Regions from separate parts of the Streptomyces sp. NPDC002276 genome, predicted to be linked through region 3. Evidence: riboswitches for the same ligand, from Rfam matches in the RefSeq annotation. Region 3 holds a riboswitch; each other region holds the start of a gene.
What was found. A riboswitch is a leader RNA that binds a small molecule or an ion and turns the genes downstream of it on or off. The one in region 3 is predicted to bind cyclic di-AMP.

Region 1 (7,055 bases), on a different contig from region 3:
ACCGGTCGGCCTCGGTGCGGCTGAGCGGGGGAGTGGTGCCGCCGGGCAGCCCGCGGTAGGCCGCGCGCAGGTCGGCCTGGCTGGAGGAGGCACGGGCGAAGGTGGCCTGGGCGATCGCGGTGACCGGCGACCCCAGCTCCAGCGCGGTCTGCACGGTCCAGCGCCCGGTGCCCTTCTGGCCCGCCGCGTCCTTGACGATGTCGACGAACGCCCCGCCGGTCTCCGCGTCCGTGTGCGCGAGGACCTCGGCGGTGATCTCGATCAGATAGGACCCGAGCCGTCCCTCGTTCCAGCGGCGGAAGACGTCCGCGATCTCGGCGGGGGTGTAGCCGCCGACCTGGCGCAGCAGGTCGTAGGCCTCGGCGATGAGCTGCATGTCGGCGTACTCGATGCCGTTGTGCACCATCTTCACGAAGTGCCCGGCGCCGTCGGTCCCGATGTGCGTGGAGCAGGGCTCCCCGTCGACCTTCGCGCTGACCGACTCGAACATCGGGCCCAGCACGGCGTACGACTCCGCCGAGCCGCCCGGCATGATCGACGGCCCGTTCAGCGCGCCCTCCTCGCCACCGGAGACCCCGGCGCCGACGAAGTGCAGGCCCTGTTCGCGCAGGGCGGCCTCGCGGCGGCGGGTGTCGGCGAAGTGCGCGTTGCCGCCGTCGATGATCATGTCGCCGGGCTCCATCAGCGCGGCGAACTCGTCGATCACGGCGTCGGTGGCCGGACCGGCCTGCACCATGATCATCAGGCGGCGGGGCTTTTCGAGGGCGGCCACGAACTCCTGTGCCGTCTCGGCCGGGACGAAGGCGCCCTCGTCGCCGTACTCCTTCATCAACTCGTGGGTGCGGTGCGGCGAGCGGTTGTGGACGGCGACCGTGTAGCCGTTGCGGGCGAAGTTGCGGGCCAGATTGCGGCCCATCACACCCAGGCCGGTGACGCCGATCTGCGCGGTGGCGTCGGCGGCTGTGCTGTTCGGTGCGGATGCGTTCATGGGGTGCCTGTTCTCCGAATTGGTGACGTGGCGGGTCGGCGCGGGGCGCCCATGACCGCTGGTACGTGCGCGATCGCGGATTGACTCGAAATTCCGCGTGATTGGGAGCGATCTTGTCGACCGCCGCACGGCGCGTTCCGCCGGATGCGAAGATCGCTCCCCTGGAAGGGAGCGGCCATGGGTGACATACGGGTGCGGTGCGCGACGTTCAACGTGCTGCACGGCCAGCTGATCCGGCCGGACGGCCAACCGGCCGCCGCCCGCCCCGCCGACCCCTCGGCACCCCTCGCCGAGGCCGTCGCGTCCTTGGACGTCGACGTGCTGGCCCTCCAGGAGGTCGACCGCTTCCAGGAACGCTCCGGCCGCCTCGATCAGGCGGCGGTCGCCGCCACGGCGCTGGGCGCCCGCGACTGGCGCTACGCGACGGCGCTGCACAGCCGTTTCGTGCCGGACCGGGGCTGGGTCACCGACCCGTCCCAGCCCGCGATGCGCGTCCACGGCCCCGAGGCCCTGGAGCCCGAACTCCCTTCCCAGGGCATCGCGTTGCTGTCCCGGCTGCCGGTCCGCGAATGGCGGTCCCTACGACTGTCCCCGGGCCCGCTGGCCGTGCCGTTGCGGGTCGCCGGGCGGGCCGCTCCGGTGCTGGCCCGGGACCAGCCCCGGGCCGCGCTGGCCGCCGTACTGGAAGGCCCGCAGGGGCCGTTCACCGCCGTGGCCGTGCATCTCTCGTTCGTGCCGGGCTGGAACATCGGCCAGCTCCGCGCGGTGCGCCGCTGGATCGCGGAGCTGCCCCAACCCCGCGTGCTGATGGGCGACTTCAATCTCTTCGGCGCTCTTCCCCGGCTCACTCTGAACGCGACCGCGCCACGTGGCTGGCGGAGTGCGGCCCGGCGGGCGACCTTTCCCTCGCACCGGCCGCTCGTCCAGCTCGACCACATCATGACGACGGGGCTCGGCGCGGACGCCGTGGGGGCGGTGGGCGCGCCGAGGGTGGAGATCTCCGATCACCGGCCGCTGGTGGTGGAGCTGTCGCTGTGAGTCAGTTCCACAGGGGGTAGGTCACGGTGTGCTGGAACTTGTCCGGCCGCGCTCCGGGGTACGTCAGGGTGATCTCGCCGTACTGCCGCAGCTGCGGATGCCGCTTCCACGTCTGCGCGGAGTCGAGCCGCACGGTCACCGGGAAGGAGTGGAACTTGCCCACCGCGCAATAAGGTTTGCAGTCGTTCACCCAGTTGACGCCCGTCGCCGTCGCGGAGTTGGCGTTCCAGTCGGTCCAACGCAGCGACGTCAGGCGGCTGTTGCCGTCGCCGCAGGCCAGCATGAAGTCGCTGGGACGCACCTCGGGATGCCAGAGGCAGTCGACCAGCACGGGGACCGCGGGCTGCCGCTGGGCGACCGGTTGCGCGTGCACCGTCGCCGGGGCCGCGGACGAGGTGCCCACGGCCGGCGCCAGCAGAGCGGCGGCACAGACCGTGACGACTCCGACCATGGTGTGTTTGTACATGTCCGCTCCCGGCCGCCCGTTCGTACCCGTCACTCCGCACCCGCACCGGCGGTGGACCCGCCTGCGGGACACGGTCGTCGTCCGTCTTCTGGTTCGACGCTACGACCGTGTCCTGGGTTCCACCACTCGTACAGAGCAACGACGCGGCCCGCAGGGAGTAGCGGGACGCGTGTGAACCAGTGGCTCAGGCGGGTCGTACGGCGCCCCGGATGGCGGCGGAACCGGCGTAGAAGATCGACTCCTCGCGTATCGGAGTGCCGGGGCTCGGCGCGTGGATCATCAGGCCGTTGCCGGTGTAGAGGCCGACGTGGTCGATGCTGTCGTAGAAGAAGATCAGATCGCCGGCGTGGATGTCCGTGAGCGGGACGAGGGCGCCCGCGCCGGACTGTTCCTGGGCGGTGCGCGGGAGGAGGACCCCCGCCGCCTTCCATGCGGCCTGGGTGAGGCTGGAGCAGTCGTACGCGTCCGGTCCCGCCGCGCCCCACAGGCAGGGCCTGCCGATCTGCGCGCGGGCGAAGGCGAGCGCGGTGGCGGTCTTGCTCTGGGCGCCGGCGTCCGGTGCGGTCGTGGTGGGGATGACCGCGGCGGGCGCCGGGCTCATGGCCGGGGCCGGTGGGAGGGTGACTTCCGGGGCCATGGCCGGAGGGGCGGGGGGTGCGAGTGTGGGGGCGACGGACGGGGCCGCGGCGAAGGCGACCTCGGGGGCGGGGGCGGTCGGCTGCCACTCCTGCTGGGGCGGGCGCCAAAACGGTTCCGGCGCGGGCTGCCACTCGGGCTGGGCCGTGGGCTGCTGGGGGATGAGAGGTATCTGCCCCGTGGACCAGGCCGGTTGCTCGGCGACTGCGGGCATCTGCCCGGTCGACCAGGCAGGTTGCTCGGTCACCGCTGGCATCTGTCCTGTCGACCACATCTGCTGTTGCTCGGTCACCACGGGGAACTGGCCGGTGGACCACGGCGGTTGCTGTGTCACCGCGGGCATCTGCCCTGTCGACCAGGTCTGTTGTTGCTCGGTCACCATCGGCATCTGTCCGGTGGACCACGTGGTCTCCGGGGCGGGCCAGGCCGTCTCCGGGGGCGGCCAGGTGGCGCCCGTCGGCGCGGTCTCGGTACGCGGTGTGCCGATGGACGGGAGCAGGTCCAGGCTCGCGGTGAGCGGGTCGAAGGCCGGTGCCGGGGCGGTCGCGAACTGCTGCGGTGCCATGACGCGCGCGGGCGGCACGTCGACGGCCGGGGCGGGCGGTACCGGCGGCAGGTCGAGGACGGTCGCCGTGGGCGTCTGCGACATCTGGGCCTGAGCCATCTGCGCGATCTGGGCGATCTGAGACATCTGCGGAGGCTGCGGCACCTGCGCCTGAGGTACCTGTGCCTGCGGCATCTGTGACATCTGCGGCATCTGTGCCATCACGGGAGACTGCTGTGTCTCCTGTGCGGCGGGAGGCAGCGCGGCAATGGGTGCAGCGGTCAACTCCGCTACGGGGGGCATGAGTTGCGGGGCGGTGGGCTCCGGTGCGGCGGTGGTCCCCATGGTCAGTTCGGCCACGGCGCGACCGGGCTGCATTTCGAGTTCGCGGCCGGTGCTCTGGGGCTCGGGGCGTCGCTCGGGTCGTTCGGACCGCTCGGGGCGGGACTCGGCCGGGCGGGCCGGGGTCCTGCCGGGCGGCAGCATCGCCGGTACGGTCGGGCCCAGTTGGGTGCGGGCGCGGTCGAACAGCTGCCGGGTGACGGCTTCGACGGCGGGGTCGGAAGGACGTGACGCGCTGGGGCGGGCCTCGACACGCTTGCGCGGTTTCCCGGACATCGCACGTGTGGCGTTGTAGTTTCCGGTGGCCGTCTCGGCCCTGTCGTAAAGGGAGTTGATCCGCCGCTGGACTTCGTCGCGGCTGGGTCGGTCGTCCACGGTGGGGCCACTGCCTCCGGTGCGCGTGCGTCGTTCTGCCGGCATGGCAGACGTGCTCCTTCCGCTTCGCGCCTACCGGGTTAGCTGTCGGGTTCGGGCGTCGATCACGGAAGGTTTGCCCTACGGTCCTTGCCCTGAGGGGCAGTTGGACCGATTCACCCCAAGTTCGGTTGGGTCCCCGGCTCCGGCTGTCGCGAGCGACACGCCGGACTCGGCGCGAGCCGTGCGGCCCGGCGCCGATCGCCGGAGTAGGTCGTACGGCCTGAGCGCCAACTTAGCCAACGTGTGTGCCTCGTGTGAAGGTTGAAGCGCGATATGTCCGATACGTATTTGTGACCTTTACCTCGCCCTGGTGTGTCGAGGGGGCAGGAGCCCGCCGGGGCCGGTGATCCATAAGAGGTCGCTATGAATTTCTGGGACGGTTGAACACACCGGGGCCCGGCTCCGTATTGGGTCGGGGGATTTCCATGCCGGGACGAGCCGGGCCGACCGATACGTGTAGGAGCAACTTCCTTGGCACGCAACACGCGCAGACGCCCCACAGGCGCACGACGCGCGACGATGGCAGCAGTCGCCCTGATGCTGGGCGGCGGAGGACTGATGGCGGCGAACGTCTACGCGTCGGCGTCCGAAGGTGGTTGGGGCGGTGACTCCGCCCAACAAGGGTCTCCGGACGCGGCATCGCGAGGCGCGACGATCGACTGCCCGGACGTCGGTACCCAGTTGACGACGGTGCCCGACGAGGCGAAGGCCGACGTCGACAAGGAACTCGCGAATCTGGACCAGCAGATAACCGAGGCCTACCAGAAACTTCAGGACTCAAGGGATTCCATTCGCCAGGACGCCTCCTTCGCCGACAACGAGATCATGAATCCGTTGAAGGAGAAGCGGGCCGAGACCATCGGGCGGATCGACGACGCCATCGCGCAGGTCGGGGACCGCCCGGAGGGACTCGACGCCCTCGCCGCCTGCACGCTGATCGCGCCCACGAACGAGACCGGCGATCAGGGTGACCAGGGAGGCAACGGCGACGACCAGAGCGCCAGCGCCAGCACCGGGGACCAGGGCGGCCAGGGTCAGCAGGGCCAGCAGCAGTCCACCAACGGGCCGGTCGCCTCTGACTACGCGGACATCACCTCCGTACAGCCGAATGTGAACGCTCCGCAGCAGCAGGCGGGCGCCTCGCGCGGTACGTTCGTCACCGCCTGCGGGGTGAACGAGAACGGCCTGTTCAACTCCGACAACGTGATCGTCGCGCCCGGTGTCACCAACGGCGCCCACCACTTCCACGACTACATCGGCAACCAGTCCAACAACGCCTTCGCCAGCGACCAGGACCTCGCGAACGCCGACACGAGCTGCGAGAACCCGGGCGACAAGTCCACCTACTACTGGCCGGTGCTGCGCCTGCAGAACGGCAAGCAGGAGCGGGACGCCGACAAGCCCGGCGGCGGCACCGAGGGCAACACCGGCGAGATCGTCACGGCCAAGCAGGTCACCCTGACCTTCGAGGGCAACCCGCAGAGCAAGGTCGTCGCGATGCCGCGCCTTCTGCGCATCATCACCGGCGACGCGAAGGCCTTCGTCAACGGCCCGGCCAACGCCAACGCCTCTTGGAGCTGCACCGGGTTCGAGGACCGTCAGCTCAAGGACAAGTACCCGCTGTGCCCGTCCGGCAGTGACGTCGTGCGCACCTTCAAGTTCCAGAGCTGCTGGGACGGCCGCAACATCGACAGCGCCAACCACCGCACCCACGTGGCCTTCGAGGCCGCCGACGGCGCCTGCCCGGCCGGCTTCGAGGCCATTCCGCAGCTGGTGCAGCGGATCGTCTACGCCGTCGACGCGCCGAGCCTCCAGGACGGCGGCAAGACGAGCCCACTGTTCGCGGTGGACTCCTTCCCCGAGCAGCAGCACAAGCCCGTCACCGACCACGGCGACTTCATCAACGTGTTCTCCGAGAGCCTGATGAACGACATGGTCACCTGCATCAACAGCGGCGAGAAGTGCGGCGCCGGCACGGACAACGACCCGGGATCGGGCGGCGGTTCGGGCAACGGCGGCGGTTCGGGTGACGGTTCCGGCGGCGGCCAGGGTGCGGGTGGCGGCTCGGGTGAGCCGACGGCGTCCCCGACCGCGACCGACACCGCTACGGCGGCGCCCACCGACACCGCGACCGACGAGCCCGGCGGGAACGGCGGCAACGGCGGCGACGAGGGGAATGGCGGCAACGGCGGCAACTCCGGTGACCAGCCCTCCGCGGATCCCGCGACGAGCGCCCCGGACACCGGAGCCGACGACCCCGAGCCCACCGACACCCAGACCACCGACCCCGGTGATCTGACGACCGCCGTGTCCGTCCCCAAGGCCGACACGCAGACAGAGGGGTCCAAGTCGACCGAGACACAGGGGAGTTCGAACGGCAACGCGGGCGGCCAGGTCGGCACCCCCGCGGCGACACCGCCCGACTCGTCCTCGGGCGGCGAGAGTTACGCGGCCGTGGGCCCGAACCAGCCGCAGGCTCAGGGCGGTTTGGCGGAGACCGGCGCGAATCTGTGGCCCGCCGTGGCCGGAGCGCTGCTGCTCGTCGCCGGGTTCGTGGTGCTGTACCGGGGCAAGCGCAGTACTCGCTGACATGGCGCACAGGTGACAACGACGGCCCGGCCGCA
Region 2 (7,055 bases), on a different contig from region 3:
AAGGTCACCTGCTACGGCACCTGCGCCGTGGTCTGGCCCGCGGCGACCGTCAAGGGCTCCGTGACCGCGAAGGGCTCCGTGACCGTCAAGGGCATCGACAAGAAGCTCGTCTCGACGGTCAAGCGCTCGGACGGGACCTCACAGCTCACCCTGGCCGGCTGGCCCTTGTACCGGTACGCCGACGACCACAAGCCCAAGGAGGCCCACGGTCAGGGCGTGGACGGCACGTGGTGGGCGGTGACGCCCACCGGAGCGAAGGCCACGTCAGCCACCACCTCCGGCAGCACAGGAAACAACACGGGAGGCGGTGGCTACTGAACGGGCTCAGCCCGCCCGGTGCACCACCGCGTCGCACATCTCCAGGAGGGCGACCTTGGCGTCGCACTCGGGGAGCGGGGCGAGGGCCGCGCGGGCGTCCTCCGCGTAGCGGACGGTGTCGCGGCGGGCCTGCTCCAGGGCCGGGTGGTCGCGGAGCCGGGAGATGGCCTCGGCGAGGCGGTCGTCGTCCGTGAGGTCGGAGTCGAGCAGTTCGCACAGGGCGATGTCCTCGGCGAGCCCGAGGCGGTCCGCCCGCTCCCGGAGCCGTAGCACCGGCAGGGTGGGGATGCCCTCGCGCAGGTCCGTGCCGGGGGTCTTGCCGGACTCGTGGCCGTCGGAGGCGATGTCCAGGACGTCGTCGGCGAGCTGGAAGGCGACGCCGAGCCGCTCGCCGTACTGGGTGAGGACGTCGACGACGGTCTCGTCGCAGCCGGACATCATCGCGCCGAAGCGGCAGGCGACCGCGACCAGGGAGCCGGTCTTGCCGCCGAGCACGTCGAGGTAGTGCTCGACCGGGTCGCGCCCGTCGGAGGGCCCCGCGGTCTCCAGGATCTGGCCGGTGACCAGCCGTTCGAACGCCTCGGCCTGCACGCGCACCGCCTCGGGCCCGAGGTCGGCCAGGGTGTGCGACGCGCGCGCGAAGAGGAAGTCGCCGGTGAGGACCGCGACCGAGTTGCCCCAGCGGGTGTTGGCGCTCTCCACCCCGCGCCGTACGCCCGCCTCGTCCATCACGTCGTCGTGGTAGAGCGTGGCGAGGTGGGTCAGTTCGACGACGACGGCCGAGGGCACGACACCCGGCGCGTAGGGATCGCCGAACTGTGCGGCGAGCATCACGAGGAGCGGCCTGAACCGCTTCCCGCCCGCGCGCACGAGATGCTGGGCGGCCTCCGTGATGAAGGGCACCTCGCTCTTGGTAGCTTCGAGCAGACCCTCCTCGACTGCCGCCATTCCGGCCTGGACATCGGCTTCCAGAGCCTGGTCCCGCACGCTCAGCCCGAACGGCCCGACGACGGTCACGAGGGGTCTCCTGTCTGCTGGTGTCCCTGGGCGGTCACACGGATTGTCGATAGGTCGCTGCCTTCACTCAAGTCAGCGTATCCGGTCGGCTTTCGATCACAGGTGCCACCCACCACAGTGCAGGCCGGGCGGTATCGGATCACGACCGGTATGTTTTTGATCACCTGATAAGAACGGATAACTATCTATTTAGGTGGAAGCCGCGGATGGCGTCCCGAACCGCACTCGAAGCCGAGCCCGCCGACCAGCCGCCCCCCGAGGACGACACCGCCTTCCTCGGGCAGCCCAAGGGCCTGCTCACGCTCTCCGGTCTTGAGGTCTGGGAGCGTTTCTCGTTCCTGGGCATGCAGGCCATCCTCGTCCTCTACTTCGCGGATACCGTCGCGCACGGCGGCATGGGCATGTCGTCCGGAACGGCCGCATCCGTATCCGCAGCCTACGGAACCCTGGTCTATCTCGTCTCGGTCGCGGGCGGCTGGCTCGCCGACCGCATCCTCGGCTCGTACCGCGCGGTGCTGTGGGGCGGGATCCTGATCGCCTGCGGGCACTACGCGATGGCGGTCCCCACGGGCACGATGACCTGGGTGGGCCTCGGCCTGATCAGCGCCGGTACCGGCCTGCTCAAACCCAACGTGGCCACCATGGTCGGCAAGCTCTACCGCACCGACGACGACCGCCGGGACGCCGGTTCGGCTCGGTGTCCGGTTCGGTCGGTTCGGTCGGTCCGGTGGTGGGGTTGGTTGGTTTCGCGCTCTACTACGTGACTCCTCCACCCCCTGAAGAGGGTGGCTTCTCGCTATGCCGGTTGGGCTTCGCGACGGACCAGCCCGGCCCGTAGAACGTTGATCGCTCCCACCGTGTCCGCATGCGCGTGATGGCCGCACGAGACGCAGTGGAACTTCTCCTGAGTGGGCCGGTTCTCCTTGGCGGTGTGCCCGCATTGGGGGCACCGCCGGGAGGTGTTGCGGGGGTCCACGGCGATCACTTCCCGTCCGGCGTTTTCAGCCTTGGCGTGCAGGATCGTCAGGAACACCCCCCAACCGGCATCGGTGATCGAGCGGTTGAGCCCGGCCTTCGCCGCCGCCCCGTTGGGCAGGAACGCACCCGGCCGGTCGGGATCGGGCTTCGGCGCGGGAGCCTTGCTCATGTAGGAGACCCTCCGCTGGTGGGACCACTGGCTGAAGGGCGAGGACACAGGCGTGACGGCCGACCCACTCCTGCGCGCCTACGTCAGCGACTCGCATCCTCCGGCCACGGTCTACGACACCCTGCCGGGCCGTTGGGTCGGCGAGCCCGCGTGGCCCTCGCCGCACGTGAAGACGACGACGTACGGCCTCCGGGGCGCGCCCGTGATCGTCCGCTCTCCCATGCACACCGGGGTGGACGCAGGCCGTTTCTTCCCCTTCGGGAACGACGCCGATCTGCCGCCGGACCAGCGGGACGAGGACGCGCGGTCGGCGTGCTTCGAGTTCGAGGTGCCGGCCGAGACGTGGGTGCTGGGGCGGCCGAGGGTGCGGCTGCGGCTGACGAGTGGGGTGGAGCGCGGGCAAGTGACCGCGCGGCTGTGCGATGTCGCCCCGGACGGTTCCTCGACGCTGGTCACCCGGGGTGTGCTGAATCTGTCGGCGCGGTTCGGGCGAGACCGGGCGGTGCCCTGGACGCCGGGTGCCACGGAGGACGTGACCTTCGAGCTGAACGGGATCGGGCACGCGTTCCCGCCGGGGCATCGGATCCGGCTCGCGGTGTCGTCGGCGTACTGGCCGTGGATCTGGCCGCAGCCGGAGTCGGCGGCGGGGTTCACGCTGGACCCGGAGGGGAGTGCGATGGAACTCCCGGTTCGGGAGCAGGAGTTGGGGCCTGTTATTCGCTTCGACGAGCCCGAGGAGGCCGCGCCGATCGGGGTCAACTACCCCGCCACGCTGGACGAGCCGCGGCCCGAGCGGCTGGTCGTACGGGATGTGGCGAAGGGCGAGTGGCGGCTGGAGGTGGACCCCCGGTACGGGGGGCACGCGGGTGTATCCGGACGGGCTTGAGTTCACCGAGGACGCGCTGGAGACGTACACGATCGACGAGGCGGAACCGTTGTCCGCCCGTACGCGGTCCGACTGGACGATCCGGCTGCATCGGCCGGAGCTGGGATGGGACACGACCGTGCGCACGCGGTCGGAGATTACTTGCGACGAAACGGACTTTATTACCTCGAATGAGGTGATCTGCACCGAGGGCGGCGAAGTGATCTTTCACCGCACTTGGGAGAAAAGGATTCCGAGAACTGCCAGTTGAGGGCGAATGCCCGATTTGCCGTTCTTAATCCTGCCGTGAGTTGGGTCACGCGTTTCTGTGCGTGACCTGTGGTCCCGTGTGTTCGCGTTTCCCCTTGTGGCGATTGACAGTTGAACCTTGGCTTACGCAAAGGATCAAGTGCCCCATACGCCTCAGATCAAGGTCAATAGGGGTTAGGTGTGATTCCGCCACTTGTTCCGGACATGTGCTCTCGCATAGTTTCCGGGCCTGTCGAGCGGAACGCCGAATCCTGCCGCCGCCCGGCATCCCAGTCACGAACTTCTCGCACGGCAGGAGCGGGGGACCCAGGTAAGTCGCCGGACCGGTCAGCACGACCGGGACGGCTTGGGGTTAAGTCACGTCCGTGAGGGCGTGGCCGGGCACCTCCCAGCCCGAACCCGACAGCTCACCTCGCAGGCGACGGAGAGGAACCTCGTCATGCCTGCATCCGCTCAGTCCCGCCGCGCCCGCCTTGTCCGCCGTGTCGTTGTCGCCGGTACCGGTGTCGCGATCCTCGCGCTGCCCGTCGTCGGGGCGACCACCGCGTCCGCGGCCACCACCGCCTCGACCACCGCCGCCGGGTACCCCAACACCCTTGACGGGTGGATCCGCGAGTCGCTCGCGATCATGGCGCAGAAGGGGATTCCGGGGACGTACAACGGGATCTACCGGAACGTGATCCGTGAGTCGTCCGGCAACCCGTACGCGATCAACAACTGGGACTCCAACGCGGCGGCGGGTACGCCGTCGAAGGGGCTGCTCCAGGTGATCGACCCGACGTTCAACGCGTATCACGTTGCCGGGACTGCGTTTGATCCTTATGACCCGGTTGCGAACATCACGGCTGCGTGCAATTACGCTGCGGCGGTTTATGGGTCGATCGACAACGTTTACGGGGCTTACTAGAAACGTGGACCAGCCATGACGGGTTGTGTTTTGAGTGGCACCGCCGTCGTGGCTGGTCGCGCCCGCGCGGCGGAGCCGCAAATTGACACAGCCCCGCGCCCCTGAAGACCTTCAGCTGAAGAGTCTTTCAAGTACCAGCGCGATGCCGTCGTTCTCGTTCGACAGCGTTACCTCATCGGCTACTGCCTTCAACTCCGGGTGGGCGTTGGCCATCGCCACTCCATGTGCTGCCCAGTCGAACATCGGGATGTCGTTCGGCATGTCGCCGAAGGCAATGGTGTCGGACGGGGTCAGGCCCAAGTGGTGGGCCGCCAGGGCGAGGCCCGTCGCCTTGGTGATGCCGAGTGGCTGGAGTTCGACGGTGCCGGGGCCGGACATGGTGACCGAGGCCAGGGAACCGACCACCGAGCGCGCCGTGGACGCCAACTCGTCGTCCTCCAGGGCCGGGTGACGGAGCAACACCTTGCTGATCGGTTCGCACCACAGGTCGTCGCGCTTCCCCACACGCACCGCGGGGAGCGTGGGGTGGGGCATCAGGTAGCCGGGCTCGATGAGCGTGAGGCCGTCCACTCCGTCCTGGTCGACCGCCGCGTAGACCTGGCCCACTTCCGCCTCGATCTTGCCGAGCGCGGTCTCCGCCAGCTCACGGTCCAGGGTGACCGACCAGAGCAGACGGTCCGCACCGGCGTCGTACAACTGGGCGCCCTGTCCGCACACCGCGAGCCCCCTGCTGCCGAGGTCTTCGAGGAGCGGGCGCACTCTCGGGGCGGGCCTGCCGGTGACGACCAGGTGCCGGGCGCCGGCCGCCGCCGCCCTCGCGAGTGCGTTGCGGGACCGGTCGGAGAGTGTGTCGTCGCCGCGCAGCAGCGTTCCGTCCAGGTCGGTGGCGATCAGTGCATATGCGAGGGGTGCGGCCATGATCAGAGAATACGGATGGAACGCCCCACCGACTCGACACGAACCGGACGGCTGCTGCCTTCACATCCGTTGACCCGAGTTCCGGTTGGTTTGACAGTTACGGCGGTTATGCCGACTCCCGGATCACCAGTTCGGTGGGCAGGATCACGCCCGCCGTGTCCTCGCCGGCGATCTGCGCGAGCAGCATGCGGACCATCTCGGCGCTGATGCGGTCGTAGGGCTGGCGCATGGTCGTGAGGGCGGGGGTGATCGCCGTGGCCGCCGCCGAGTCGTCGAAGCCTCCGACAGCGATGTCATCCGGGACCGAACGGCCGGATTGCTGAAGGGTGTTGACGACTCCCAGGGCCATGAGGTCGGAGGCTACGAACACCGCGTCTATGTCGGGGGCCTGGGCGAGGAGGCGCCGCGCCGCTTCCTCGCCGCCCGTGCGGCGGTAGTCGCCCTCGACCACGAGGGTCGGGTCGTGGGGCAGCCCCGCTTCGGTGAGGACGTCGCGGTAGCCGGCCAGGCGGTCGGGGCCGCCCGGTGCGTCGAGCGGGCCGGTGACCATGGCGATGCGGCGGCGGCCCCGTGCGATGAGGTGACGGACCATCTCCTGGGCGCCGTCCCGGTCGGCCGCTGCCACGTAGCTGTATTTGGAGGCCGTGCCCAGGGGTTTGCCGCAGGCCACCAACGGGATGCCGGCGTCGCGGAGTTCGGCCGCCACCGGGTCGCCGCTGTGGTTGGAGACGAGGAGGACGCCGTCCACGTGGCCCGAGGTGATGTAGCGGGTGAGGCGGCGGCGGTCGTCCCGGGAGGAGGCCAGCATCAGGAGCAGCGGGATGTCGTGGCGGGCCAGGTGTTCGGTGCAACCCCGCAGCAGGACATTGAAGTTGGGGTCCTCGAAGAACTTCTCCTGCGGTTCGGTGAGGAGGAACGCCACCGAGTCCGACCGTCCGGTGCTCAGGGAGCGGGCGTGCCGGTTGACGACGTAGCCCGTCTTCCTGATCGCCGTCTCCACGGCGGTGCGGGCGGCCGGTGAGACGTAGTGGCCGCCGTTGAGGAAGCGGGAGACGGTCCCCCGGGAGACGCCTGCCTCCCGGGCCACGTCGTGGATGGTGGGCGGTTTACGGCGTCCGTTCGGACTGGTGGTCATGGTCCTCGTTCTGCCGGTTCAGTGCGGTGGGGGGAGGTACTCGCTACATGCTTCTCACGCCTTGACCGAGCCGCTCAGCAGGTCCAGGGACCAGAACCGCTGGATCACCAGGAAGAGCGCGATCAGCGGCAGGATCGCGAGGAAGCAGCCCATGATGACCAGCGTGTAGAGCGCCGGTTGGGAGGCGCCCTGGGCCAGCAGGGTGTAAAGGCCCAGCGTGAGCGGGAACTTGGTGTCGTCCGCGAGCATCACGTACGGCAGCAGGAAGTTGTTCCAGATGGCGACGAACTGGAACAGGAACACCGTGATGAGCCCCGGCATCATCATCGGGACCGCGATCCGCGAGAAGATCCGCCACTCGCTCGCGCCGTCCATGCGGGCCGCTTCGAGGAGTTCGGCGGGCACGGCGGCGGCCGCGTAGATCCGGACGAGGTAGACGCCGTAGGGAGAGAGGATCGACGGCAGGAGCATCGACCAG
Region 3 (7,055 bases):
GCCGCTCGGCTCCGTCACCGACGGCTGCCGCGTGGGTCCACGTGTGCGACTGCCCGCAGGCTACGCGATCTCGCTCTCGGCGTACGTCCGCCGGGAACTTCGCCGACCGTCCGCACGCTTGCATACAGTGGCGGGACGAGCAGGATTTCTGCGGTTCCAGCCAGATAATCCGCGATCGAAGGGACGTACATGCCCATGGGTCACACGGCCACCGCCGAGGCAGGGTCCGGCGGTCTGACAGCGACCGAACACCGTTTGGCCAACGGTCTGCGCGTGGTGCTCTCCGAGGACCACCTGACCCCGGTCGCGGCGGTGTGCCTCTGGTACGACGTCGGTTCCCGCCACGAGGTCAAGGGGCGTACCGGCCTGGCTCACCTCTTCGAGCACCTGATGTTCCAGGGCTCCGGACAGGTGAAGGGCAACGGCCACTTCGAACTGGTGCAGGGCGCGGGCGGTTCGCTCAACGGCACCACCAGTTTCGAGCGCACCAACTACTTCGAGACCATGCCCACCCACCAGTTGGAGCTCGCCCTCTGGCTCGAAGCCGACCGCATGGGCTCCCTGTTGGCCGCTCTTGACGAAGAGTCCATGGAGAACCAGCGGGACGTCGTCAAGAACGAACGCCGCCAGCGCTACGACAACGTGCCCTACGGGACAGCGTTCGAGAAGCTGACCGCCCTCGCCTACCCGGAGGGCCACCCCTACCACCACACGCCCATCGGCTCGATGGCGGACCTGGACGCGGCCACCCTGGAGGACGCGCGCGCGTTCTTCCGCACCTACTACGCGCCCAACAACGCGGTCCTGTCCGTGGTCGGCGACATCGACCCCGAGCAGACGCTCGCCTGGATCGAGAAGTACTTCGGGTCCATCGCCTCGCACGACGGCAAGCCCGCACCCCGTGACGGCGCACTGCCCGACACGATGGGCGCCGAGCTGCGCGAGATCGTCGAGGAAGAGGTCCCGGCGCGCGCCCTGATGTGCGCCTACCGGCTCCCGGAGGACGGCACGCGCGCGTCCGACGCGGCCGACCTCGCCCTCACCATCCTCGGCGGCGGCGAGTCCTCGCTCCTCTACAACCGCCTCGTACGACGCGACCGTACGGCCGTCGCGGCCGGCTTCGGGCTGCTGCGGCTGGCCGGAGCGCCCTCCCTGGGATGGCTGGACGTCAAGACGTCCGGTGACGTCGAGGTGCCCGTCATCGAGGCCGCCATCGACGAGGAGCTCGCCCGGTTCGCCGCGGAGGGCCCCACGGCCGAGGAAATGGAGCGCGCCCAGGCCCAGTTGGAGCGCGAGTGGCTGGACCGGCTGGGCACGGTCGCGGGCCGCGCGGACGAACTGTGCCGCTACGCCGTCCTGTTCGGCGACCCGCAGCTCGCCCTGACCGCCGTACAGCGCGTCCTGGACGTGACGGCGGAGGAGGTCCAGGAGGTCGCCAAGGCGCGACTGCGGCCCGACAACCGCGCGGTGCTCGTCTACGAGCCGATCGCGGACGAGGACGCCGACGAAGCAGCGGCCGAGGCCGGCGACGAGAACGAGGAGGCGGCCAAGTGACCGAGCTCGCCACGATGGAGTTCCACCCGCAGCCCCAGGCCGGCGAGGCCAGGCCGTGGGCCTTCCCGGCGCCCGAGCGTGGCACGCTCGGCAACGGCCTGACCGTCCTGCGCTGCCACCGCCCCGGCCAGCAGGTTGTCGCCGTCGAGGTGCTCCTCGACGCGCCCCTGGAGGCCGAACCGGCAGGCCTGGACGGCGTCGCCACGATCACCGCGCGGGCCTTCTCCGAAGGCACCGACAAGCACTCAGCGGAGGAGTTCGCCGCCGAGCTGGAGCGCTCCGGCGCCACCCTCGACGCGCACGCCGACCACCCGGGGCTGCGCCTGAGCCTGGAGGTCCCCGCCTCGCGCCTGGCCAAGGGCCTCGGCCTGCTGTCGGACGCCCTCAGGGCGCCCGCCTTCGCGGACAGCGAGGTCGAGCGGCTGGTCCGCAACCGCCTCGACGAGATCCCGCACGAGACGGCCAACCCGTCCCGCCGCGCGGCCAAGGAGCTCTCCAAGGAGCTGTTCCCGGCGAGCTCGCGCATGTCGCGCCCCCGCCAGGGCACCGAGGAGACGGTCCAGAAGATCGACTCCACGGCCGTACGCGCCTTCTACGACCGGCATGTCCGCCCCGCGACCGCCACCGCCGTGGTCGTCGGCGACCTCACCGGCATCGACCTGGACGCGCTGCTCGCCGACACCCTGGGCTCGTGGACCGGTTCCACCGCGCAGCCGCGCCCCGTGCCGCCGGTGACCGCCGACGACACCGGGCGGGTCGTGATCGTGCACCGGCCCGGCGCCGTCCAGACGCAGCTGCTCATCGGCCGCGTCGGAGCCGACCGGCACGACCGCGTGTGGCCCGCGCAGGTGCTCGGCACGTACTGCCTCGGCGGCACCCTCACCTCCCGCCTGGACCGCGTCCTGCGCGAGGAGAAGGGCTACACCTACGGTGTGCGCGCGTTCGGCCAGGTGCTGCGTTCGGCACCCGACGGCACGGGCGTGTCGATGCTCGCGATCAGCGGCTCCGTGGACACCCCGAACACGGGTCCCGCACTCGACGACCTGTGGACGGTGCTCCGCAAGCTCGCCGAGGGCGGACTCACCGACGCCGAGCGGGACATCGCCGTACAGAACCTCGTCGGCGTGGCGCCGCTCAAGTACGAGACCGCGGCGGCCGTGGCGAGCACGCTGGCCGACCAGGTCGAGCAGCACCTGCCCGACGACTACCAGGCGACGCTGTACCGGCAGCTCGCCGCGACCGGCACCGTGGAGGCGACCGCGGCGGTCGTGAACGCCTTCCCGGTGGACCGTCTGGTGACGATCCTCGTCGGCGACGCGGAGCAGATCAAGGAGCCCGTCGAGGCCCTCGGCATCGGCGAAGTGACCGTCGTTCCGGCGGAGTAGACGCGACAGCGGCACGCGCGCGTGGGGGAGCCCTGGTGACGGAAGCGCCACCAGGGCTCCCTATTGTCCGAATTGGGGGAGAGGTTGCCTGTCTGCCCTGTGGCGTGCGCTACAAAAACCGTGATCCGTTTGGGGATTGAAAGTGGCCCCCCTTAGCGTCGGTCCGGCTGTCCGTCAGGCACCGCGCCGCACTCGCGGCACCGGACAGTCATCGCCGAGTCCCCGTACGGCGCGAGCCAGGGGAGCCGGGGACCCACATGAGTCCCTGGGGTGAATCGGACGCCCGCGCGTGTGGCGGGAGTCCGTAGGAGACCTTCCTGCTCCGAACCCGTCAGCTAACCCGGTAGGCGAGAAGGAAGGAAAGGACCAGCCACTTCATGGCGTTCACCCGCGCCACCGGGAAGCACCGTCGCCCGAGCCGGACCCACCGCACCACCGTTCGCGCCGCGAGTGTCGCCGCGTTCGCCGCCACCGGAGTCGTCGGCACCCTGGCGAGCGCCCCCGCGTTCGCCGCCGAGCCCGCCCCCGAGCAGACCGGCCTCACCCCGGTCGTCGCCATGGGCGATGCCGTGGCCGAGAAGATCGACGCCCAGGCCGTCGCCCAGCGGCAGGCCGCCGCCGAGACGCTCGCCGAGGAGACCGCCCGCGCCAAGGCCGCCGCCCAGGCCGAGGCGGCCCGTGAGGCCCAGGCGCGCGCCGCCCGCGAGGCCGAGCGCAAGCGGCTCAACACCTTCGTCGCGCCGGTCGCCAACTCCTATGTGTCCACCGGCTACAAGACCGGCGGCTCCCTGTGGTCCTCCGGCGCCCACACGGGCATCGACTTCCACGCCTCGACCGGCACCAGCGTCCACGCGGTGGGCTCCGGCACCGTCGTCGAGGCCGGCTGGGGCGGCTCGTACGGCAACGAGGTCGTGATCAAGATGGCCGACGGCATGTACACCATGTACGGCCACCTGTCGTCCATCGGTGTCTCGGTCGGCCAGCAGGTCACCCCGGGCCAGCAGATCGGCCTCTCCGGGGCGACCGGCAACGTCACCGGACCGCACCTCCACTTCGAGGCCCGTACGACCGCCGAGTACGGCTCCGACGTCGACCCCGTCGCCTACCTCCGCAAGCACGGCGTCAACGTCTGACGACGCACCACCGCACTTCCTGGAGCCCCGGCCGTCCGCCGGGGCTTTCGGCGTTTCCGGACCCCTCCTGTCCAAAAAATATCCATGGATTCCGGTCCGCCATCGGAAATTCCCGCTGATTGCAATAGAGTCACGGAACACACGTCAATCGTCGACGTTTCACGGGGATTAAGGCGGAGGTCGGACATGCGTATTCCGGCGCACTCGGTATGCACGGCGATCCGGGACGACATCGTCGCCGGTGTCTACGAGCGCGGCGGCCGGCTCACGGAGGAACTCCTCGCGCGCCGGTACGGCGTCTCGCGCGTGCCCGTGCGCGAGGCCCTGCGCACGCTGGAGGCGGAGGGGTTCGTGGTGACCCGGCGGCACGCGGGCGCGTGCGTCGCGGAACCGACCGAGCAGGAGGCCGCCGACCTGCTGGAGATGCGGATGCTGCTGGAGCCGCTCGGCGCCTCGCGGGCCGCCCAGCGGCGCACCGAGGCCCACCTCAAGGTGCTGCGAGGCCTCGTCCGGCTGGGCCAGGAGCGCGCCAGGAGGGGCAACAGCGAGGATCTGCGCTCCCTGGGCAGCTGGTTCCACGAGACGCTGGCCCAGGCCTCCGGGAGCCCCGCGCTGACCTCGATGCTGACCCAGCTGCGGCACAAGATCGCCTGGATGTACGCGGTGGAGGCACCGGCCAACCCCGTGGAGTCCTGGGCGGAGCACGGGGCCATCGTGGACGCCGTGGCGCGCGGCGACGGCGAGCGCGCGCGGGCGATCACGGCCCTGCACACCGAGCGCGCGGGCACCGCGCACCGGCTGCGCTTTCCCGGCGGCGCGAACGGCACGGACCGTGTGAGGACTTCGCAACCTCCCGTAAACATGTCGGGTCTCCGGCATTAACACGGGCGCCGTATACAAAGAGGGGATAATTCGCGGGGGATTATTTCTGCTGCCCGCAAGTGGAATTGCGAAGGGCTCGCCCGGTAATTCGGGCGAGCCCTTCGAGGTTGCGGCACATCGGTTTTGCGGCGAAATCACCGCAACCATCAATTGCGGGTAACTCAGACGGTCTCGGGGAGTTCCTCAAGACCCTCCGCGACCAGCTTCGCCAGCCGGTCGAGGGCCGCGTCCGCGCCCTCGGCGTCCGACGCGAGGACGATCTCCTCGCCGCCCTGGGCGCCCAGGCCCAGGACCGCGAGCATGGAGGCCGCGTTGACGGGGTTGCCGTCGGCCTTGGCGATCGTCACGGGGATACCTGCGGCCGTGGTGGCCCGGACGAAGATGGAGGCGGGGCGGGCGTGAAGGCCCTCCGCCCAGCCGACGTTGACGCGGCGCTCAGCCATGTGATGCTGCCCTTCAGAGTCTCAGGGTTGTCTAGACCAGTTTCCCACACGTGAAGCGAGCCCGGAGCGGCCCCGCGGACCGTCCGGAGAGGGGTGTCGGACCGCGGCCTCGGCCCCACTTCCCTCGCTGCTTTCACCCACAGACTGCCTCGCGCCGTTGTCGGACGCGAGCCGTACGCTGGGCCCCATGCAGCAGACCTCGTCGGACCGGCACGAGTACCCCGCCCACTGGGAAGCCGACGTGGTGCTGCGCGACGGCGGTACCGCGCGCGTCAGGCCCATCACCGTCGACGACGCCGATCGCCTGGTCAGCTTCTACGAGCAGGTCTCCGACGAGTCGAAGTACTACCGCTTCTTCGCGCCGTATCCTCGCCTGTCCGCCAAGGACGTCCACCGCTTCACGCACCACGACTTTGTGGACCGGGTGGGACTCGCGGCCACCGTCGGCGGCGAGTTCATCGCCACCGTACGCTATGACCGCATTAGTGCCGACGGGCGTCCCGCGTCCGCCCCCGCCGACGAGGCCGAGGTCGCCTTCCTGGTGCAGGACGCGCACCAGGGCAGAGGTGTCGCCTCCGCCCTCCTGGAGCACATCGCTGCTGTCGCCCGCGAGCGCGGCATCCGCCGGTTCGCCGCCGAGGTGCTGCCCGCCAACAACAAGATGATCAAGGTGTTCACGGACGCCGGCTACACCCAGAAGCGCAGCTTCGAGGACGGCGTCGTACGCCTGGAGTTTGACCTCGAACCCACGGACCGGTCCCTCGCCGTGCAGCGCGCGCGGGAGCAGCGCGCCGAAGCACGGTCCGTACGACGGCTGTTGGTGCCCGGCTCGGTCGCCGTCGTCGGCGTCGGCCGCACCCCCGGAGGGGTGGGCCGCAGCGTTCTCGGCAACATCAGGGACGCCGGTTTCACCGGCGACCTGTACGCCGTCAACAAGGCCTTCCCCGAAGGGCAGAAGGAACTCGACGGGGTACCGGCCCACCGCTCGGTGCGCGACATCGAAGGCCCCGTGGACCTCGCGGTCGTCGCCGTCCCCGTCGAACACGTCCCCCAGGTCGTCACCGAGTGCGGCGAACACGGGGTGCAGGGGCTCGTCGTGGTCACCGCCGGCTATGCCGAGAGTGGCCCCGAGGGACGCGAGCGCCAGCGCGAACTCGTCCGGCACGCGCGCACGTACGGCATGCGGATCATCGGGCCGAACGCCTTCGGGGTCATCAACACCGCCGCCGACGTACGGCTGAACGCGTCCCTCGCCCCCGAGATGCCCCGCCCCGGACGCATCGGACTGTTCGCCCAGTCCGGCGCCATCGGCATCGCCCTGCTGTCCCGGCTGCACCGACGCGGCGGCGGCGTCACCGGAGTCACCGGCGTCTCCACCTTCGTGTCGTCCGGCAACCGCGCGGACGTGTCCGGAAACGACGTCCTCCAGTACTGGTACGACGATCCCGACACCGACGTCGCCCTCATGTACCTGGAGTCCATCGGCAACCCCCGCAAGTTCACCCGCCTCGCCCGGCGCACCGCTGCGGCGAAGCCCCTGGTCGTGGTTCAGGGCGCCGGATCCGCCCCCCAGGGGCACGCCGTACGCGCGACACGTCTGCCGCACGCGACGGTGTCCGCGCTGCTGCGACAGGCCGGCGTGATCCGCGTCCAGACCA
Region 4 (7,055 bases), on a different contig from region 3:
TCCAGCCGCGCCGGAGTCGCGTGACGACGGCGCAGGCCGACGCCCTGGAACGGCTGTGGCCCAAGTGGGGCCTGGACATCGACGGTCAGCGGAACCTCGACCTGTCCGAGCTGTTCGGGAACGACAACCCCGTCGTGCTGGAGATCGGCTTCGGGATGGGTGAGGCGACCGCGCAGATGGCCGCCGCGGACCCGGCGACGAACATCCTCGCCGCCGATGTGCACACCCCGGGGCAGGGCAATCTGCTGGGCCTCGCCGACCACCACGGGCTCTCCAACATCCGGGTCGCCAACGGGGACGCGATCATCCTGCTGCGTGAGATGCTCGCGCCGGACTCGCTCGACGGGCTGCGCGTCTACTTCCCGGACCCCTGGCCGAAGAAGCGGCACCACAAACGGCGGCTGATCCAGGAGGAGTTCCTGACGCTGGCCGCGACCCGGCTCAAGCCCGGCGCGACCGTGCACTGCGCGACGGACTGGGAACCGTACGCTGAACAGATGCTCGAAGTGCTGGGCGCGCACCCGGACTTCGAGAACAGCCAACCCGACGGCTATTTCGCGCCGCGTCCCGGCTTCCGGCCGCTGACCCGTTTCGAGGGGCAGGGACTGGACAAGGGTCATGTCGTGAACGATCTGCTGTTCCGTCGCGTACCCCACGACGACCAGCGCTGAAGCCAGGCTCCCTCGCGGGCCGTGCCCTTACCTCGTTAGGGTCGATGCCGTGGCCACGTACTCGCCGTACCCACCGCACCCCGGCCACCCGGCCGGTGGTGTGCCCGGGCACGTGCCGCGCGGGCGCTGGTGGCACCGGACGGGGGTCCGTTACGGCGCGCTGATCACCCTGCTCGCGCTCTCCGGGCTCGTCATCCTCGCCCTCGTCCGCCAACAGACCGGTACGGAAGGGTTCTTGGTGGGTCTGGGGCTCGCCGTGCTGCCCGTGCCGCTGCTGGTCGCCGCGTTCCGCTGGCTGGACCGGGTCGACCCCGGGCCCTGGCGGAATCTCCTCTTCTCCTTCGCTTGGGGGGCCTGCGCCGCCGCGCTGATAGCGATCGTCGCCAACAGTTTCGCGACGAGGTGGATAGCGACGGCGACCGCCGACCCGAGCAGCGCGGACACGCTGGGCGCGACGGTGATAGCGCCGATCGTGGAGGAGTCGGCGAAGGCGGCGGCCGTGCTGCTCGTCTTCCTGTTCCGCAGACGGGACTTCACCGGGATCGTCGACGGGGTGGTGATAGCCGGGGTCACCGCCACCGGCTTCGCGTTCACCGAGAACATCCTCTACCTCGGCACCGCCTTCGGCACCGACCAGCTCACCGGCGACCGCGGCTTCACCTCCGTGACCGCGGCGACCTTCTTCGTGCGCATCGTCATGTCCCCTTTCGCGCACCCCCTGTTCACCGTCCTGACCGGCATCGGCTTCGGCCTCGCCGCCCGCTCCCCCGACCGGCGCCACGTCCGGCGCGTCCTGGTGCCGCTGACCGGACTGCTGCTCGCGATGGGCATGCACGCGGTCTGGAACGGCTCCTCGACCTTCGGCCAGTACGGCTTCTTCGAGGTCTACGGCCTGTTCATGGTGCCCGCGTTCGGCCTGCTGACCTGGCTCGCGGTCTGGACCCGGCAGCGTGAACTGCGCGCCGTGCGCGAGGAGTTGCCCGTGTATGTCCTCGCGGGCTGGCTGACCCCGAGCGAACCGTTCGTGCTCGGCTCGATGCGGGGCCGCCGGCTGGCCCGCGAGTACGCCAGCCACTGTCTCGGCCGCCCCGCCGCCCGCTCGGTGGCCCGTTACGAGGCCTGTGCGACCTCCCTGGCGTTCCTGCGGTACCGGGCCGCGCGGGGCCGGGTCGGCGCCGAATTCGCCGTACGGGAAGGGGAGTTGCTGCGCGAGCTGTGGCAGGGGCGGGAGGTGGCGCGGCCCGCGCTGGAGTACGCGGCGCGGCGGATCGCGCCGCCGGTGCCGGTGGTGGTGCCACCGTGGCCGGTGTACGGGAACACGGCGGCACCGCAGTCCGCGTACAACCCGTACCGGACCTGACGACCGTCAGGCGGAGGCCTGCGTCAGCTGCTCGATCTCGGCGTCCGTGAGGGCCAGTTCGGCCACGGCGAGCAGGTCGGGCAGTTGGTCCAGGCTTCTGGCGGAGGCGATCGGGGCGGCGACCGTGGGCTGGGCGGCGAGCCAGGCGAGGGCGACCGTCGCGACGGAGGCGTCGTGGGCCTGGGCGACCTCGTCCAAGGCGGTCAGGACCTTCTGGCCGCGCTCCGAGGCGAGGTACTTGCCGGCGAGTCCGGCGCGCGGGCTGTCCACGGTCGTACCGGGCCGGTACTTGCCGGTGAGGAAGCCGGCCGCGAGGGCGAAGTAGGGGAGCGCCGCGAGGCCGTTGCGCTCGGCCACGTCCCGGAGTTCGCCCTCGTAGGTGTCGCGCGAGACGAGGTTGTAGTGGGGCTGGATCGCGACGTAGCGGGCCAGGCCCTCGCGGTCGGAGAAGTCGAGGGAGGCCTGAAGGCGCTCGGGCGTGATGTTGGAGGCGGCGATGTGCCGCACCTTGCCCGCCTTGACCAGTTCGTCGAGCGCGCCGACGATCTCCTCGACCGGCACCTCGACCTGGTCGAAGTGGGGGTAGTAGAGGTCGATGTGGTCGGTGTCCAGGCGGCGCAGGGAGGCCTCGGCGGCGGCCTTGATGTTGGCGGCGGACAGGCCCGGGTACTCGGGGTGCTGGCTGACCTTGGTGGCGATGACGACGTCGGAGCGGTTGCCGCGGGCCTTGACCCACTTGCCGATGACGGTCTCGGACTCGCCGCCCTGGTTGCCCGGGGCGAACGCCGAGTAGGAGTCGGCGGTGTCGACGAAGTTGCCGCCCGCGGCGGCGTACGCGTCCAGCACGGCGAAGGAAGTCGCCTCGTCGGCGGTCCAGCCGAAGACGTTGCCGCCGAGGTTCAGCGGGAAGATCTCCAGATCGGACCGGCCCAGCTTGCGAAGAGAAGTCATGCTCTACGACAACTGCCGGACCGGAACCGGATATTCCAACAGGTGGTTCAAGGGTGCGTCAGGGATTGAGGCCCTTGCTGCGCAGCCAGGGCGCCGGGTCGCTCGCGGTGGCTGCGCCGTTGATGTGGACCTCAAGGTGCAGGTGCGGCCCGGTCACGTTCCCGGTGGCGCCCACGCGGCCGATGACGTCTCCGGTGGCGACCTTCTGGCCGACGCTGACGTTGATCGAGGACTGGTGGCAGAACCACAGCTCGGTGCCGTCGTCGAGGGTGAGGATCGTGCGGTAGCCGTAGGACCCCGCCCAGCCCGCCTCGGTGACCGTGCCGCTGTGGATGGCCTTGATCAGCGTGCCGGTGGGGGCGGCGAAGTCGAGTCCGGTGTGGTAGCCGGAGGACCACATGGAGCCGGCCTGGCCGAAGGTGCCGGTGATCGTGTACGAGCCGACCGGCAGCGTGTACTGCTTGGCGAGCGCGGCGAGCTTCGCCGTCTCCGCCTTCTTCTTGGCGGCGGCCTCGGCGTCCTTCTTGGCGTCGGCGGCCTTCTTCGCGGCGTCCTGCTCGGCCTTCGCGGCGGCGGCGTCGACCTGCTTGGCGACGGCGGCCTCGGCGGCGGCCTGGGACTTGCCGTCGACCTGGAGCTGCTGGAGCTCGGCCTGTTCCATGATCCGGTTGCGCAGCAGTTCGCCCGCGTCCGAGGTGCCCTTGGCGGTCTCGGTGGTGGTCACGCCGACGCTGCTGAGCGCGGTCGCGGAACCCTTCGGCGTACTGGGGGAGTCGTCCAGCAGGTGGCCCACGGAGGGCAGGTCGGGCATGGAGATCGAGACGGGCGGCTTGCCGGTGTTGGCGCTGGCCATCCCGCCGGCGCTGACGGCGGCTATGACACCGACGCCCAGGACGGTGGAGCTGCGGGCGAATCCCCCGCCACCACGCTGCTTGGCGACACGGTGCTTGCCGCGGTTGGGAAGAACGGACTCCGCGCTGGGGTTCCACTCCTCCCAGGGGCCCTCGTCGGGGCGGAAACCGCCGTAGACGAACGGGGCTTCTGGGGCAGCCTGGTTGGACGCCACGTGGGCGTGCTCCTTTCCTTCCTTCTCGCCTACCGGGTTAGCTGACGGGTTCGGAGCAGGAAGGTCTCCTACGCGCGTAAACCGGTCGTGTTGCCACGACTGTCGACGTGCGATTCACCCCAAGTGGTGGTTCCCCGGTTCCCTCGCGGGATTCGGCGCGTGCGCACGGAGCTGTCTCTTGTGACGGCTGGGACGACCGTGCTGCGTTATCGAACGTTAATAGACACAGGCGCCCGTTTCCAAGCCTGTTCGCTTGATCATTAACCTTTCCTTGCTGGACGAAGGGCCCATGACCGGCGAAAAACGGGTGAGTTGACCGGTCATGGATGGCGTACCGCGATCATCGCCATGTCGTCGGTCATCCCGCCCCCGGAGTAGCGGCGCACCTCCTTGGCCAGGAGGCCGAGCAACGCCTCGGGGCTGCGGAAGGTCCGCCCGGCGAGCCGCTCCCCGGGGTCGTAGAACACGCCGTGGCAGTCGCGGGCCTCGGACAGGCCGTCGGTGTAGAGGAGCAGGGTGGCGCCGCCGGGGAACGCGAACTCCTCGGCCCGGTCGGGCCAGAACCCCAACTCGCCCATTCCCAGGGGCAGTGCGGGTTCCTTGACGAGCAGGGTGTCCACGGTGCCGTCCGCGTGCAGGAGCAGCGGCGGCGGGTGGCCCCGGTCGACGATCCTCAAGACGCCGTCGCCGTGCGGGAGTTCGGCGAGTACGGCTGTGGTGAACCCCTCGAACGCGTCCAGCCCGTCGCGCCGGGTGCCCTCGCGCGCGAGCGCCCGCTCCAGCCGCTGCGCGACCGCCTCCAGGGTGCTCTCCTGCTCGGCGGCCTCCCGGAACGCCCCGATGACGACCGCCACGGCGGCGACCGCGCCCATGCCCTTCCCGCGTACGTCGCCCACGACCAGCCGTACGCCGTGCGGGGTGTCCTGGACCGCGTACAGGTCGCCGCCGATGAACGCGCCTTCCTGCGCCGCCTCGTAGCGGGCGGCGATCTCGAACCCGCCGATGCGCTCGGCCGGTTCGGGCAGTACGGCGCGCTGGGCGGCCTCGGCGATCTCGCGCACGGAGGCGAGTTGTTCGCTGCGGCGGCGGACGAGGGCGTTGATGAGGACGGCGAGACCGGCGACCGTCGCCACGGTGGCCATCTCGGTGACCGCGTCGATACGGAGGACGATGCCGAGCCTGATGTGGATGACGAGGACGACGGCGACCGAGGCCAGGCCGGTGAGGACGGTGCCGCGCCGCGAGTAGAGCGGGGCGGCGACGAGCGGGGCGGCGGTGAAGAAGGGGGCCGCCGTGAAGGCCTGCGGGGTGAAGTAGTCGTAGCACGCGCCGACGATCAGCAGCAGGGCGGGCAACCGACGGACGAGGGTGAGGACGCGCCCGCCGGCTCGCACATACGTACCCTCCTCCACGCGTCCAGTTTTTCCTGGCGGGGGGAGGGCTGCGAGCGGGGTGGGCCGACCGGGGTGGAGAAAACTGCGGGAAAACACCAAGGGCCGGAATCCATGTTCTGGATTCCGGCCCTTGGCCTTGAGTAGCGGGGACAGGATTTGAACCTGCGACCTCTGGGTTATGAGCCCAGCGAGCTACCGAGCTGCTCCACCCCGCGCCGTTGTGTTCCCAACTATACGCCATCCGCGGGGTCCGATGTCACACACGTTTCAGTCGGCGGGGTTACCGGCGTGCGTGAGGGTCTCCCAGGAAACGAAGAGGTCGTCGCTGCCGGCCGGCCGGGTCGTCTCGGCGAGCTTGTGCGCGGCGGGCACCTTCATGCCCAGCCGGTCCTCCAGGTGGTTGAGCGGAACCTCCAGGTCGGGCCCCATGTTCCGGTCGACCTTGCCGCCGCACAGCCAGGCCGGCGCGGCCTCGCCGAGCTGGTAGCGGGCGTGGAAGTCGAGGGCGGCGGCGAGCCGGTCCTTGACGTCCTTGTAGAGGTCGACGCCCTGGTGCCAGGCGGTCTCGGCGATGTGCCCGGTGGCCGCCAGCGAATACCCGACGTGCTTGAAGTTGCGGCAGGTCTCCTGGGCGACGCCGTCCTTGAAGGTGGTCTGCTTGAACCAGTACGTCGTCAGTTTCTGCGGGGTGGTGACCGTGGAGCGGGCCGGGGTGAGCGGCACCTTGCCGTCCTTCTCCAGGTAGAAGTAGGCGGGCACGCGGTCGCGGAAGCGGGCGACGGCCGCGTCGAAGGCCTTGTGGTCGTCGAGGAAGACGGCGATACCGATCGCCGCGTCCGTCATGGCCAGGTCCCAGTTGCCGTTGTAGTCCGGCAGGTCCTTCGTCACCTCGGGCTGGTACGCGGTGCGCAGCATGGTCGCGAACCGCCGCACCCGGTCGTCCGGCCATCCGGCCCCCGGCGTGTACCGCACGATCTCCGCCGCCCGCGCCCAGGTCGACCCGGCCCACGCGGTCTGGAGCCCGGCGTCCTCGGAGGTGTGCTCCTTCATCTTGGCCGACCAGTCGTCCATGATCTCCCGCGCCTTGAGCGCGTGGTGTTCCTTGCCCGTGATGCTGAACAGCAGCGCCTGCGTGTACGCGGCGATCGCGTCCTCGCGCTCCTCGACGCACCCGTGCGCGGCCTTGCCGTTCCAGGGGCAGTCGACGTCGGCGTACGGCTTCGCCGTGTACTTGTACGACCCGTACTTGCTGTCCCGCATCCCGAAGTACGCCTTCAGCCAGGGCTGCTTCCCGGCCGCCACGTTCTTCCGTACGGCGTCCAGCTGCGCCTTGCTGACCAGCACTCCGGGGTGCGTGAACGCCGCTCCGGCGGGCAGCGCCCGTGCCATGGTCCGCGTACCGGTGTCCGCCGCCCCGCACGAGGCGAGAAGCCCCACGGCCACGGACGCGCCCAGCACCGCCACTGCCCTCATGTGTCCTACCTCCGCGTTGTCCGCACCGGTTCCCTGTGAGCGTGACTCGGTGGGCGGTGAGGCGCAGGATCTGATGGGCCGGTCGGGGCCCGGGGGGTAGGGGGTGTCCCAAAAAAGTGTGTCACTTCTGGGCGAAAGTG

Region 1: it holds a riboswitch for cyclic di-AMP, as region 3 does, so the genes downstream of both, ACWIHT_RS03030 (NlpC/P60 family protein) here and ACWIHT_RS11610 (M23 family metallopeptidase) in region 3, are expected to answer to the same signal.
Region 2: it holds a riboswitch for cyclic di-AMP, as region 3 does, so the genes downstream of both, ACWIHT_RS31780 (transglycosylase SLT domain-containing protein) here and ACWIHT_RS11610 (M23 family metallopeptidase) in region 3, are expected to answer to the same signal.
Region 4: it holds a riboswitch for cyclic di-AMP, as region 3 does, so the genes downstream of both, ACWIHT_RS21065 (M23 family metallopeptidase) here and ACWIHT_RS11610 (M23 family metallopeptidase) in region 3, are expected to answer to the same signal.

The regions. Positions count from the first base shown of each region.
Region 1 covers NZ_JBSFCQ010000001.1:640,497-647,551, forward strand. Annotated here, with positions in the region: gene gndA (NADP-dependent phosphogluconate dehydrogenase) at 1-988, opposite strand, end outside; gene ACWIHT_RS03020 (endonuclease/exonuclease/phosphatase family protein) at 1,166-2,026, shown strand; gene ACWIHT_RS03025 (hypothetical protein) at 2,028-2,492, opposite strand; gene ACWIHT_RS03030 (NlpC/P60 family protein) at 2,677-4,434, opposite strand; cyclic di-AMP (ydaO/yuaA leader) riboswitch at 4,443-4,616, opposite strand; gene ACWIHT_RS03035 (DUF1996 domain-containing protein) at 4,951-7,020, shown strand.
Region 2 covers NZ_JBSFCQ010000014.1:174,250-181,304, reverse strand. Annotated here, with positions in the region: gene ACWIHT_RS31805 (hypothetical protein) at 1-318, shown strand, start outside; gene ACWIHT_RS31800 (polyprenyl synthetase family protein) at 325-1,335, opposite strand; partial or broken gene ACWIHT_RS31795 (oligopeptide:H+ symporter) at 1,542-2,030, shown strand; partial or broken gene ACWIHT_RS31790 (RNA-guided endonuclease InsQ/TnpB family protein) at 2,132-2,482, opposite strand; partial or broken gene ACWIHT_RS31785 (CocE/NonD family hydrolase C-terminal non-catalytic domain-containing protein) at 2,487-3,618, shown strand; cyclic di-AMP (ydaO/yuaA leader) riboswitch at 3,882-4,053, shown strand; gene ACWIHT_RS31780 (transglycosylase SLT domain-containing protein) at 4,057-4,524, shown strand; gene ACWIHT_RS31775 (HAD family hydrolase) at 4,636-5,442, opposite strand; gene ACWIHT_RS31770 (LacI family DNA-binding transcriptional regulator) at 5,549-6,577, opposite strand; gene ACWIHT_RS31765 (carbohydrate ABC transporter permease) at 6,632-7,055, opposite strand, start outside.
Region 3 covers NZ_JBSFCQ010000003.1:634,043-641,097, reverse strand. Annotated here, with positions in the region: gene ACWIHT_RS11620 (M16 family metallopeptidase) at 196-1,554, shown strand; gene ACWIHT_RS11615 (M16 family metallopeptidase) at 1,551-2,939, shown strand; cyclic di-AMP (ydaO/yuaA leader) riboswitch at 3,142-3,303, shown strand; gene ACWIHT_RS11610 (M23 family metallopeptidase) at 3,317-4,072, shown strand; gene ACWIHT_RS11605 (GntR family transcriptional regulator) at 4,259-4,954, shown strand; gene ACWIHT_RS11600 (HPr family phosphocarrier protein) at 5,116-5,397, opposite strand; gene ACWIHT_RS11595 (bifunctional acetate--CoA ligase family protein/GNAT family N-acetyltransferase) at 5,585-7,055, shown strand, end outside.
Region 4 covers NZ_JBSFCQ010000008.1:18,799-25,853, forward strand. Annotated here, with positions in the region: gene trmB (tRNA (guanosine(46)-N7)-methyltransferase TrmB) at 1-671, shown strand, start outside; gene ACWIHT_RS21055 (PrsW family intramembrane metalloprotease) at 721-2,031, shown strand; gene ACWIHT_RS21060 (aldo/keto reductase) at 2,038-2,982, opposite strand; gene ACWIHT_RS21065 (M23 family metallopeptidase) at 3,041-4,048, opposite strand; cyclic di-AMP (ydaO/yuaA leader) riboswitch at 4,060-4,216, opposite strand; gene ACWIHT_RS21070 (PP2C family protein-serine/threonine phosphatase) at 4,369-5,460, opposite strand; tRNA gene ACWIHT_RS21075 (tRNA-Met) at 5,584-5,657, opposite strand; gene ACWIHT_RS21080 (alginate lyase family protein) at 5,710-6,915, opposite strand.